2 regions of the Micromonospora sp. R311 genome follow, and region 2 is predicted to be linked to the other one. Evidence: riboswitches for the same ligand, from Rfam matches in the RefSeq annotation. Region 2 holds a riboswitch; the other holds the start of a gene.
What was found. Region 2 has a riboswitch for thiamine pyrophosphate ahead of thiE (thiamine phosphate synthase). Riboswitches for the same ligand answer to the same signal wherever they lie in the genome.

Region 1 (6,470 bases), on a different contig from region 2:
GAACTCGCGGAACCGGCCGAGGAAGTCGTCGGCGTGCGCGTCGTCCGCCGGATCCGACCGGGGCCAGGGGTTGATCAAGTCGAGCCGGAACCGGCCGAGGAAGAGCTCCTTGCCGAAGCTGGGTCGGTCCCAGGAGGATTCCCGGGCGGCCTCGGCGACCTGGCGGGCCTCCTTTTCGGAGACCTGGCCCGCTTCGGTCGGCAACGGTCCGGCGGTGCCGGCCGTGGTCACGCCGTCGGCGGGGGTGGGCTGGTCGGGGCCGGCGCCGTCCGGCGCGGGTCGGCTGTTCTGCGTCGTGGTCACGGTTGCCCCCTCGAACCTCGGTCCGGCTGCGTCAACGTGCGCGACACAAGCCACGCTACCCCCGGGTGTTACCCAGGGGTAGCGTTCCGTAAAGATCGAGTTCTCTCGACTTGCTCAGTCGCCGGGGATGGTCCGCGGTTCGTCGTCCTCGTCGTCGATGTCGTCCTCGCCCCAGTTCCGGCGGGCGAACGGCAGGAGCACCCAGAAGGTGAGGAACCAGAGGCCGGTGACGCCGCTGAGCACCAGGGCGACGCTCCGGTCCAGCACGAAGTCGGTGATCAGCAGCACCGCGCTGACCATCGAGATCAGCATGAAGGCGAGGCCGGCGCTGGCCATCCGGTGGGCGAACCGGACCAGCTCCGGCTTGCGCCCCTGCCGGAACAGCGCCCGGTGGAACGCCACCGGGGAGATGATCAGCGCGGTCGCGGCCGCCGCCGACAGCAGCGAGACGATGTAGACGTCCTTCTGGAAGCCGCTGGTGCCGCCGAACCCGTTGCTGAACGGCAGGGTGAGCAGGAAGGCGAAGAGGATCTGCACACCGGTCTGAGCGACCCGCAACTCCTGGAGCAGGTCGGCGAAGTTGCGCTGCCAACGCTGCCGCTCGGTTTCCTTCGACACGGGCACCTCCGGTGAGACGGTACTGCCGGCGGGCTCCCGCCCGCCGGCAGCAACGCTGATGCCCCGACGCACCCGTAACGAAACCGCCTCACGACCGGGTCGGCCGACGCCGCGCCGCGGCTCAGGCCCCGCGGCGGATCCGGCCGGCGTAACGGGCCTCCAGCGTGTGGTTGTGCTCGTCGCCCCCGGCGATGTTCGCCGACAGGTAGACCGGGGGCAGCTCCCCCGCCGCCAGCAGCCGGGCCACCACCTCGACGGTGATCTGCTGGGCCAGCAGCGCCGCGGTGATCGAGGAGACCGCGCCGACCGCGCCGCCGCCCGGCAGCGGCAGGGTGGCGTCGCCGTACGGGGCGCCGTTGTCGAGCACCACGTCGGCGAAGTCGGCGAGCTTGCGACCGGACGGGTGGCGCGAGGTCATCCGGGCGGAGTGCTGCGCCGAGGTGATCGCCACCAGGGCGTGCCCCTTCTCCTTGACCAGGGACGCGAACTCCACCATCGCGCCGTTCACCCCGGAGTTGGAGGCGAGCACGAAGACGTCCCCGGGGCGGACCGGGGCGAGGTCGTAGAGCCGGTGCGCGACCGACGGGTCCCGCTCCAGGGTCGGCCCGAGCAGGCCGACCGGCTCGCCGCCGAGCAGCACCAGGTCACGCAGGGCGATCCGGTTGGTCGGCACCAGCCCGCCGGCCCGGCCGGCGATCTCCATCGCCAGCGCCTCCGAATGGCCGGTGCCGAAGGCGTGCACCACGCCGTCCGCGCGCACCGCGTCGGCGATCAGATCGGCCGCCCGACCGACCGCCTCGCGCTGGCTGGCGGCGACCCGACCCATCGTCTCGGTCACCACGGCCAGGTACTCCTCGGCACTCACCGTCATGTCTCCTCCGTCCATCCGTGCCTCCCTCCCCCGGCGTCCGGCGCCGTTCAGGCCAGCCCGCGTACCCGGGCCAGGATCGCCTCGGCCAGCGGCGCGGGCGCCTCGTCCGGAATCCAGTGGCTCACCCCGGGAAGTTCCACGAAGCGGTAGTCCCCGGTCACCCGCGCGGCGCACGCCTCGGCGGCGGTGCGGCCGATCGCCACGTCCCGGTCGCTCCAGACGAAGGTGGTCGGCACGGTCACCGGGCCGGTCCCGGCCAGCTCCGCCCGCGAGGGCATCGCCCGGTACCAGTTCAGCGCGGCGGTCAGCGCGCCCGGCCGGCGCATCGGCTCCGCGTACGCGGCCACCCGGGCGGCGTCGCCGACCCCGCCGAGCAGCCGGCGCAGCGCGGCCGCGTCCAGGCCCAGCAGCACCGTCTCCGCCTTCCCGGGCTGCCGGAAGAGCAGGATGTACGCCGAGCGCACCTTCTGCTGCGGGTCGTTGGCCAGCGCGTACGCCATGGCGGCCGGGTGCGGCACGGAGACCGCGGTCAGCGTGCGCACCCGCTCCGGATGCCGGACCGCCACCTCCCAGCCGACCAGCGCGCCCCAGTCGTGGCCGACCACGTGCGCGGCCGGCAGCCCGAGGGCGTCCAGCAGGGCCACCGCGTCGGCGACGAGTTCCGCCATCCGGTACGCCTCGACCTCCGCCGGCCGCGCGCCGGGCGAGTAGCCGCGCTGGTCCGGCGCGTACGTGCGCAGCCCCGCGGCGTGCAGCGCCGGGACCACGTCGTCCCACTCCCCGGAGTGCTGCGGGAAGCCGTGCAGCAGGAGCACGGGTTCGCCGCCCTCCGGGCCGCCGACGCGTACCTCGAACTCCAGCCCTCGGGCGTCGATGCGCATGATCGGCAGCCTACCCAGCCGGCGCGGGCCGCTCGTCCCGGCGCGGCCGGCGGTGCTAGCGTCTGCGGGACAACTTCACATCCGACAGGGGAGCGCACAGCGCTGAGAGTGCGGGCACCTTCCGCAGACCCTCGAACCTGATCTGGGTAATGCCAGCGCAGGGAGTTCGGTCGACCTCCAGCCGCGCCGCCGTCCGGGACACCGGGCGCGGCGTGCGTCTTCTCCTGGTTCGCAGTCAGGACTGGGAGCACTCATGAAACAACAACCGACCACCAACCGGTGGCGCACCATCGACATCGTCGTCGCCGCGGTGATCGCGGTGGCCTTCGGCGTCATCTTCTGGGCCTGGGGCCTGCTCTGGCGGGCCGTCGACCCGGCCTTCGCGTTCTTCCCGGCCGGCCAGGCGGTCATGTACGGCGTCTGGCTGGTGCCGGCGGTGCTCGGCGGCCTGGTCATCCGCAAGCCCGGCGCGGCGCTGTTCTGCGAGGCGGTCGCCGCGACGATCTCCGCGCTGCTCGGCTCGGAGTGGGGCGGCATCACCATCGTCCAGGGCCTGATCCAGGGCCTCGGCGCCGAGCTGGCCTTCGCCGCCTTCCGGTACCGCTCGTTCCGGCTGCCGACCGCGCTGCTCGCCGGCGCGCTGACCGGCCTCGGCGCGGCGCTGTTCGACTTCTTCGTCTGGAACGTCGACTACGCGCTGGGCAGCTACCGGATCCCGTACGCGCTGCTGACCGTGGTCAGCGCCACGATCATCGCCGGCGCCGGCGGCTGGTACCTGACCCGCGCGCTGGCCGGCACCGGCGCCCTCGACCGCTTCCCCGCCGCCCGCGACCGTACCCTGATCTGACCCACCCATGCCCCGCCCCCGCCGCACCTCGTCGATCACCAGGTCGGTGTCGACCGCGCCGGCGTCCCGCGCCGACAACGTCCTGATCGACGCTGGGTCACCGGGGGTGCGGCGGTGAGCGCGGTGCAGGTGCGGGGGTTCGGGTGGCGGCACGCCGGGCGGCGGGCGTGGGCGGTGCGCGAACTCGACCTGCGGGTGGAGAGCGGCGAGCGGGTGCTGCTGCTCGGGCCCTCCGGGGCCGGCAAGAGCACCCTGCTCGCCGCGCTGGCCGGGCTGCTGCCGGAGGACTCCGGCGAGCAGGAGGGCACCGTCGAGATCGACGGGCTGGACCCGCGCAAGGGCCGGGAGCGGGTCGGCATCGTCTTCCAGGACCCGGAGTCCCAGCTGGTGATGGCCCGCTGCGGCGACGACGTCGCGTTCGGGCTGGAGAACCGTGGGGTGCCGGCCGGGGAGATCTGGCCCCGGGTGGACGAGGCGCTGGGCCGGGTCGGCTTCCCGTACCACCGGGACCGGCCCACCGCCGCGCTCTCCGGCGGCGAGCAGCAGCGGCTCGCCCTGGCCGGGGTGCTCGCCCTGCGCCCCGGGCTGCTGCTGCTCGACGAACCGACCGCCAACCTCGACCCGGCCGGCGCCGCGCTGGTCCGCGCCGCGGTCGCCGGGGCGCTGGACGCCGACACCACGCTGATCCTGGTCGAACACCGGGTCGCCGAGGCGCTGCCGCTGGTCGACCGGGTGGTGGTGCTGGCGCCCGGTCGCGGCGTCCGCGCCGACGGCACCCCGGAGGCGGTGTTCGGCGCGCACGGCGACGCGCTCGCCGCCGAGGGGGTCTGGGTGCCGGGCCGCCCGGTGCCGCCCCGGCGGGCCACCGCCCCGGCCGGCGACGTGCTGCTCGCCGCCGACCGGCTCGGCCTGCCGCCCCGGCTGGCCCCCACCGACCTGGCGGTACGCGCCGGCGAGGCGCTCGCCGTGCTCGGCCCGAACGGGGCCGGCAAGTCCACCCTGGCGCTGCTGCTCGGCGGGCTGCTCCGCCCCGGCGCCGGCACGGTGACCGCGACCCCGGCGCTGGCCGGCGCGGACGCCCGCACTCCCCCGCACCGGTGGCGCGCCCCGGCGCTGGCCCGCCGGATCGGCTCGGTCTTCCAGGATCCCGAGCACCAGTTCGTCACCGGCACGGTCTTCGACGAGCTGGCGCTGGGCCCGCGCCGCACCGGCGCGCCCGAGCCGGCGGTACGCGCCACCGTGGACGCGCTGCTGTCCCGGCTCCGGCTGGAGAAGCTGGCCGGCGCCAACCCGTACACCCTCTCCGGCGGCGAGGCGCGGCGGCTGAGCGTGGCGACCGCGCTGGCCACCGCGCCCCGCCTGCTGATCTGCGACGAACCCACCTTCGGCCAGGACCGGCGGACCTGGCTGGAGCTGGTGGATCTCTTCGCCGAACTGCGCGACGCCGGGCACGGCCTGGTCACGGTGACCCACGACGCGGAGTTCGTGGCCGCGCTGGCCGACCGGACGCTCACCCTGGACCGCCCGGAGACCGATCCCCGGGCGTCGACCGCCGGCCGCGCCGGCCGGGTGGGTCCGTGATCAGCGTCGAGCCGGTCGCCGCGCCGGACGCCCCGCTGGCCCGGCGCAACCCGGTCGCCAAGCTCGCCGCGGCGCTGGTCTTCTCGTTCATCATGATCGCCACCCTGGACCCGGTGGCTCCGGCGATCGCCGTCGCGACCGAACTGGCGGTGCTGCCGCTGTTCGGGGTCCGCTACCGGGTGCTGGCCCGACGGGCCTGGCCGCTGCTGCTCGGCGCGGTGGGCATCCTGGTCACCCTGGTGCTCTTCGCCGCCGAGCGGTCCGGCCGGGTGCTGGTCGAGGCCGGTCCGGCGGTGGTCACCTCGGGGGTGCTGCTCACCGCGCTGGGCCTGGTGCTGCGGATGTTCGCGGTGGCGCTGCCCGGCGTGATCGTCTTCGCCACCACCGACCCGACCGACCTGGCCGACGCGCTGATCCAGAACGCGAAGGCACCGGCCCGCTTCGCCATCGGGGCGCTGGCCGCGTTCCGGCTGGTGCCGCTGCTCGGTCAGGAATGGCAGATGATCACCCTGGCGCGGCGGGCGCGCGGGGTGGACGCCGGCCGCAACCCGCTGGCGAAGCTGCGGCTCTTCGTCTCGACCGCGTTCGCGCTGCTGGTCGGGGCGATCCGGCGGGGCACCCGACTGGCGGTGGCGATGGACGCCCGGGGCTTCGACGCGGGCACCCCCCGGACGGTCGCCCGGCGGCAGCACTTCGGCCCCGCCGACGCCCTGCTGATCGCCGGAGCCGCGGCCCTGGCCGCCGCAGCCCTGACGGTGAGCATCCTTCTCGGCACCTTCCGCCCCCTGATCGGCTGACCCGCACCACCCACCCCCGCGATCTTGCAGTTTGTGCCCGCGATTGCTCGCGGTACGCCCGGAATGCCGGGGCAGGAAGTGCAGGATCGCGGGGGCGGGGCGGGGGTTGTTCGTATGGGTGCCTCGCGTGGGACACGTGCTGTTCCCCTGGCCGGACGAGATTGTCCCGCGGACAACCTCCCAGATCCGACTGGAGCAGCACATGGGCCACGGCCACGCGCACCACCACGATCACGATTCCGTCGCCGGCACCGACGTACCCCCGGCTCTGGACCTCGCCATCCCGGACGCGGAACTGCCCCCCGCGGACCTCAGCCGGCGGGGCTTCCTGCGCAGCGCCGGCCTGCTCGGCGCCGGTGCGGCGACGACCGTGCTGGCCGCGGGGGCGCCGGCGCACGCGGCGGACCACGACCACGGCCCCGGCGGCGACCACGGCCGCACCGGCGAGTTCCGCTGGCTCGCCGGCGACCACCACATCCACACCCAGTACAGCTCGGACGCGATGTACCGGGTGATCGACCAGGCCCGGCACGCGCGGGCGTACGGGCTGGACTGGATGGTCGTCACCGACC
Region 2 (6,470 bases):
GGCGTCCACCTGGTCGCGGGTTTCGATGCCGCCGAGGGCGAGGACCGGCACCGGGCTGGCCGCGATCAGCTCGGCCAGCCCGCGGGGCTGCAAGGGTGGGCCGTAGCCGGGTTTGGTCCTGGTGGGGTAGACGGGCGAGAGGATGGCATAGTCCTCCGTGGTGAGTCGGGCCAGTTCGGCCCGGTCGTGGCAGGAGCGGCCGACGAGGTTGAGCGGCGGTGGCGGGTAGGGCCCGGCCGACGGCAGGTGGACGGCGTCGCCGTCGAGCGGGTCGGGCCCGGCGACGATCAGAGTGCCGCCGACCTCGGCGAGGATCGGCCGCAACTCCGCCGCGAGCGCCGATCGTTCGGCGCGGGGCAGGTCCTTCTCCCGCAGCACCACCCAGCGGACTCCGCCACCGACGGCCCTCGCCACCACCTCCACCAACGGCCGTCGCGCCACCCGCCGATCGGTCACCACCACGACCCCCGCGGGCACCCGCCGGGTGCCCGACGAGATCTTGGAGGAATCCGGCCCCTCCAGGGGCCGTTTCCTTCCAAGATCTGCTGTGGCCGGAGCGGCGGTCGCCCCTGGAGGCGGGGTCACAGGTCGGGCCTGCCGTCGTCGGGGGTGGACGGCAGGGCGTGGAAGCGGCGGGCGATCCGGCCGGCGCCGGCGGCGAGCCGGCCGGCCTCGACCGCGTACCGCATCGCGGTGGCCATCGCCACCGGGTCGGCGGCCCGGGTCACCGCGCTGGCCAGCAGCACCGCGTCGCAGCCGAGCTCCATGGCCAGTGCCGCGTCCGAGGCGGTGCCGATGCCGGCGTCCAGGATCACCGGCACGTCCACGCTCTGCCGGATCAGCCGGATGTGGTGCGGGTTGGAGATCCCCAGGCCGGAGCCGATCGGGGCACCGGCCGGCATGACCGCCGCGCAGCCCACGTCGGCCAACCGGCGGGCGAGCACCGGGTCGTCGCTGGTGTACGGCAGCACGGTGAACCCGTCGGCGACCAGTTCCTCGGCGGCGCGGAGGAGTTCCACCCCGTCCGGCAGCAGGGTCCGCTCGTCGCCGATCACCTCCAGCTTCACCCAGTCGGTCTCGAAGGCGTCCCGGGCCAGCCGCGCCACCTTGACCGCCTCACCGGCGGTGTAGCACCCGGCGGTGTTCGGCAGCAGCCGCACCCCGCACCGGTCGAGCAGCGCCAGCAGCCCGCCGGGGGTGGTGTCCACCCGGCGCAGCGCGACGGTGACCAGCTCGGTGCCGGACGCCCGGATCGCCTGTTCCAGCACGTGCAGGTTGGCCGCGCCCCCGGTGCCGAGGATCAGCCGGGAGTTGAACGCGACGCCGCCCAGCGCGAAGGTCACCGCACTCACCCGCCCTGGGCGGCGCTGAGCACCTCGACCCGGTCGCCGTCGCACAGCACGGTCGCCGGCCACCCGGCCCGCGGCACCACCTCGCCGTTGACCGCCACCGCCACGCCGCGCTGCTCCGGGGTGACCTCCCGGACCAGCTCGGCCACCGTCGCGCCGCCGGGCACCGTCCGCCCGGCGCCGTTCACCGTCAGTTCCACCTGTCCTCCTCCGTCGTCTGCTGGTCGGGGCGGGCCGGCCCGAACCGGTCGGGCGTGAAGGGGGCGAGCAGCGGGTCCGGCGCTCCCCCGGCGGCCAGGTCGGCGATCAGGTCGGCGGTGACCGGGGTGAGCACGATGCCGTGCCGGTGGTGCCCGGTCGCGGCGAGCACGTCCGGCCGGCCGGGTAGCGGGCCGAGGATCGGGGCGTTGTCCGGCGTACCGGGGCGCAGCCCGGCCACCGCCTCCACCAGGTCGTACCCGGCCAGTTCGGGGAGCAGGTCGACGGCGGCGCGGAGCAGCCGCAGCACCGCCTCGGCGGTGACCGTGCGGTCGGCCCGCTCCTCGACCGTCGCGCCGACCACCACCTCGCCGTCGGCGCGGGGCACGAGGTAGACGTGCTCGCCGTCGGCGTACCCCCGGATCACGTGCCGGAAGCCCGGCGCATCGCCGCCGGGCGCGCGGAGCCGGAGCACCTGCCCCTTCACCGGCCGGACCGGAAGCCCGGCCAGCGCGGCGGCGCCGCAGCCGGCGGCCACCACGGTGATCCCGGCGTCCACCTCGGACAGCCGGCGCACCGCGCCGGGCACCAGCACCGCGCCGGCCGCCTCCGCGGCGGCCCGCAGGGCCGGCACCAGCAGCCGCGGGTCGACCTGGTGGTCGGTCGCGGCCAGCGCGCCGCCGCGCACCCGGAGGGCCAGCGCCGGCTCGCGGTCGCGCAGCTGCGAGGGGCGCAGCGGCGTCACCGGCAGTCCGAGTCCCTGCTGGTACGCCCAGAGCCGGCCCGCCTCGGCGAGGTCGTCGGCGCTGAGCCCGACCATCAGGGTGCCCTCGGTCCGGTAGCCGATCGGCAGTCCGCTGGCCCCGGTCAGCTCGGCGGCGAAGGCCGGCCAGCGCGCGGCGGACTCGCAGAGCAGCCCGGTCAGCTCGCGCTCGCCGAAGTACGCCTCGGCGACCGGGGCGAGCATCCCGGCGGCCACGGCCGACGCCCCGGACCCGGGGGCCGGGTCGTGCACGACCACCCGCAGTCCCCGCGCCGCGCACCGCCAGGCGACGGCCAGCCCGATCGGCCCCGCGCCGACCACCGCCACGTCCGGCCGGCCGCCGGTCAGCACGTCAGCGCCCCGAGCAGGTCGGCGGTCGCCCGACCCGGGTCGGCGGCGCCGGAGAGCGCACCGACCACCGCCACCCCGTACGCCCCGGCGGCCCGCAGCGCCGGCACGCTCGCGGCGGTGACCCCGCCGATGGCGATCACCGGCACGTCCACCGCGGCGGCGACCGCACGTACCCCGGCCGGGCCGATCGGGTCGGGCAGGCCCGCCTTGGTGGCGGTCGGGTGGCAGGGGCCGACGCCCAGGTAGCTGGCCCCGGCGGCGACCGCTTCGGTGGCGGTGCCCGGGTCACGCGCGGTGGCGCCGAGCACGGCGGCGGAGCCGAGCACCCGGCGGGCCGCGCCGACCGGCAGGTCGTCCGCGCCGACGTGCCCGCCGTCGGCGCCCACCGCCAGGGCCACGTGCAGCCGGTCGTTGACCAGGCAGGTGGCGCCGTAGCCGGCGCAGAGCGCGACCGCCCGGCGGGCCAGGTCGTACGCCTCCCGGTCGGTCGCGGAGTCCTCCACCCGGACCTGCACCACCAGCTCGGCGCGGGCCACCGCGAGGGCGGCCCGGACGACGGTGAGCGGATCCCGCCCGGGTCGGGTGTCGGTGACCAGATGCAGTCGCCCAAGGGACGGCACGGCAACACTCCTCCCTGCGCCGGCATTACCCGGATCAGGTTCGACGGTCGGGGGCTTCCAGCCCCCCTCTCAGCCCGGTTCACCGGGCTCCCGTGGGTTACGTCGGTGTCACCGTACGACAGATCCGCCGGCCTGCCAAGGTGGTCTGGCCCACCCCGGGCGGCCGCGGCCCGGGCCGGGCGGAGCCGGCGACGGCCGAGCACTTCGTACGGTCCTGGTCGGAATGTCGCCCGCCGTTGCGAAACCGTTACCGGCCGGCATCTTGCCCGACATGCATCCAGCGGGATTAATTTGTTCAGCGATTCGACAAAATGCCGGTGCGGGCGCCCGTGGCACGGTGCCCCTCCGGTCCATCTGGGACGGTCTTCGGCGAGCCGGCCCCCGCGATCCCTGTCCACCGCGACATAGGAGGCGGCGTGTCCCGATCTCGTCGTGCCCGCGTACCCGTCCTTGCCACCCTGCTACCCCTCGCGCTCGCCGCGACCAGCCTGTTCGGCGTCCCCGCCGCGCAGGCCGCGCCCGCCCCGCAGGCCGCGCCGCTGGCCGCTCCCGTCGCGCAGGCCGCGCCGGCGCCGGCGGCCGACGAACCGTTCTCGGTGCTGGTGTTCTCGAAGACCGCCGGCTTCCGGCACGACTCCATCCCGACCGGCATCGCCGCCATCCAGCAACTCGGCGCGGCAAACGGGTTCACGGTGGACACCACCGAGGACGGCGCCGCGTTCAGCGACGACAACCTCGCCAGGTACCGGGCGGTGATCTGGCTCTCCACGACCGGCGACGTCCTCGACGCCGAGCAGCAGGCCGCGTTCGAGCGCTACATCCGCGCCGGCGGCGGGTACGTCGGCATCCACGCCGCCTCGGACACCGAGTACAGCTGGGCCTGGTACGGCGACCTGGTCGGCGCGTACTTCGCCAGCCACCCGGCCAACCAGCAGGCCACGGTGAAGGTGGAGGACCACGCCCACCCGGCCACCGCCGGGCTGCCGGAGCGCTGGTCCCGGTTCGACGAGTGGTACAACTACCAGTCCAACCCGCGCCCCGACGTGCACGTGCTGGCCAGCCTGGACGAGACCAGCTACTCCCCCGGCGCCGGCGCGATGGGCCACGACCACCCGATCGCCTGGTGCCAGGACTTCGAGGGCGGCCGGGCCTGGTACACCGGCGGTGGGCACACCCGGGAGTCGTACGCGGAGCCGGAGTTCCTGGCCCACCTGCTCGGCGGCATCCGCACCGCCGCCGGGGTGGCCGACGCGGACTGCGGCGCCTCGCTGACCGGGAGCTTCGAGAAGGTCACGCTGGACAGCAACACCAGCAACCCGATGGAGCTGGACGTCGCCCCGGACGGGCGGGTCTTCTACGTCGAGCGCGACGGCCGGGTGCAGATCGTCAAGCCGGACACCGGCAACACGGTCACCGCCGTCGACCTGGACGTGTTCACCGGCAACGAGGACGGCCTGATCGGCATCCGGCTCGACCCGGACTTCGCCACCAACCACTGGGTCTACCTCTACTACGCCCCGAACGACGGGATCGCCCGCAACCTGCTCTCCCGGTTCACGGTGACCGGCGACACCATCGACCCGGCCAGCGAGAAGCAGGTGCTGCGGGTGGACACCCAGCGCAACACCTGCTGCCACGCCGGCGGGAGCATGGTCTTCGACCGGGCCGGCAACCTCTACCTGGCCACCGGCGACAACACCAACCCGTTCGAGTCCAACGCGTTCACGCCGATCGACGAGCGGCCGGGCCGGCAGGACTACGACGCGCAGCGCACCTCCGGCAACACCAACGACCTGCGCGGCAAGGTCATCCGGATCCACCCCGAGGACGACGGCACGTACACCGTGCCGGCCGGCAACCTCTTCGCGCCGGGCACCGAGAAGACCCGGCCGGAGATCTACGCCATGGGCTTCCGCAACCCGTTCCGGATCGGCATCGACCCGGCCACCGACACCCTCTACGTCGCCGACTACGGGCCGGACGCCGGCGCCGCCAACCCGGACCGCGGCCCCGAGGGCACGGTCGAGTGGAACATCGTCGGCACCCCCGGCAACTACGGCTGGCCGTACTGCACCGGGGCGAACTACGCCTACAACGACTACCAGTTCCCCTCCGGCCCGAGCGGGCCGAAGTTCGACTGCGCCGCGCCGGTGAACAACTCCCCCAACAACACCGGCCTGACCAACCTGCCGCCGGCCATCCCGGCCACCGTCGACTACGACTACAGCGGCAACCCGCGCTTCCCGGAGATCGGCGGCGGCGGCGCGCCGATGGGCGGCCCGGTCTACCGGTACGACGCCGACCTGAACTCGGACCGGAAGTGGCCGGCGTACTACGACGGCAAGGCGCTCTTCGGCGAGTGGAACCAGTCGAAGATGTACACGATGCAGGTGACCGCCGACGGCAGGTCGCTGGTGGACATCAACCAGCTGCTCACCGGCATGAGCCTGATCCGGCCGATGGACTTCGAGTTCGGCCCGGACGGGGCGATGTACCTGATCGAGTGGGGCAGCGGCTTCGGCGGCAACAACGACAACTCGGGCGTCTACCGGGTCGACTACATCGCCGGTGACCGGGCGCCGATCGCGGTCGCCTCCGCCACCCCGACCTCCGGGCCGGCGCCGCTGACCGTGACCTTCTCCAGCGCCGGCTCCCGCGACCCGGACGGCGGCACGCTCGGCTACGCCTGGGCGTTCGGCGACGGGCAGACCTCCACCGAGGCGAACCCGACACACACCTACGCCGCGGCCGGCAGCTACACCGCGCAGCTCACCGTCACCAACCCCAAGGGCCGCACCGCGGTGGCGAACGTGCCGATCACCGTCGGCAACACGGCCCCGACCGTGACCATCGAGTTCCCGCCGGACGGCGGCTTCTTCGACTGGGGCGACCAGGTCCGCTACACGGTCAAGGTGACCGACCCGGAGGACGGGGAGATCGACTGCGACCGGGTCAAGCTCCAGGTGCTGCTCGGCCACGACGAGCACGCCCACCCGCTGGAGCAGCACACCGGCTGCACGGGCACGGTCCAGACGTCGCTCGCCTCCGGGCACGGCGCGGAGGCGAACGTCTTCGCCGTGTTCGAGGCGACCTACACCGACAACGGCGGCACCGGCGGCGCCGGCCCGCTCACCGGCCGGGCCATCGAGCAGCTCCAGCCGAAGCGCAAGCAGGCCGAGTTCTACACCG

Region 1: linked by a shared signal. The riboswitch ahead of AC1WTP_RS24120 (ECF transporter S component) and the one ahead of thiE (thiamine phosphate synthase) in region 2 are both predicted to bind thiamine pyrophosphate.

The regions. Positions count from the first base shown of each region.
Region 1 covers NZ_JBSWCE010000030.1:10,534-17,003, forward strand. The annotation lists gene AC1WTP_RS24100 (acyl-CoA dehydrogenase family protein) at 1-303, opposite strand, end outside; gene AC1WTP_RS24105 (DUF6328 family protein) at 418-921, opposite strand; gene AC1WTP_RS24110 (sugar isomerase domain-containing protein) at 1,043-1,792, opposite strand; gene AC1WTP_RS24115 (alpha/beta fold hydrolase) at 1,840-2,673, opposite strand; TPP riboswitch at 2,750-2,855, shown strand; gene AC1WTP_RS24120 (ECF transporter S component) at 2,927-3,520, shown strand; gene AC1WTP_RS24125 (ABC transporter ATP-binding protein) at 3,635-5,101, shown strand; gene AC1WTP_RS24130 (energy-coupling factor transporter transmembrane component T family protein) at 5,098-5,898, shown strand; gene AC1WTP_RS24135 (PHP domain-containing protein) at 6,026-6,470, shown strand, end outside.
Region 2 covers NZ_JBSWCE010000005.1:140,229-146,698, reverse strand. The annotation lists partial or broken gene AC1WTP_RS05875 (thiamine phosphate synthase) at 1-477, opposite strand, end outside; gene AC1WTP_RS05870 (thiazole synthase) at 582-1,352, opposite strand; gene thiS (sulfur carrier protein ThiS) at 1,349-1,549, opposite strand; gene thiO (glycine oxidase ThiO) at 1,540-2,661, opposite strand; gene thiE (thiamine phosphate synthase) at 2,655-3,281, opposite strand; TPP riboswitch at 3,276-3,385, opposite strand; gene AC1WTP_RS05850 (ThuA domain-containing protein) at 3,698-6,470, shown strand, end outside.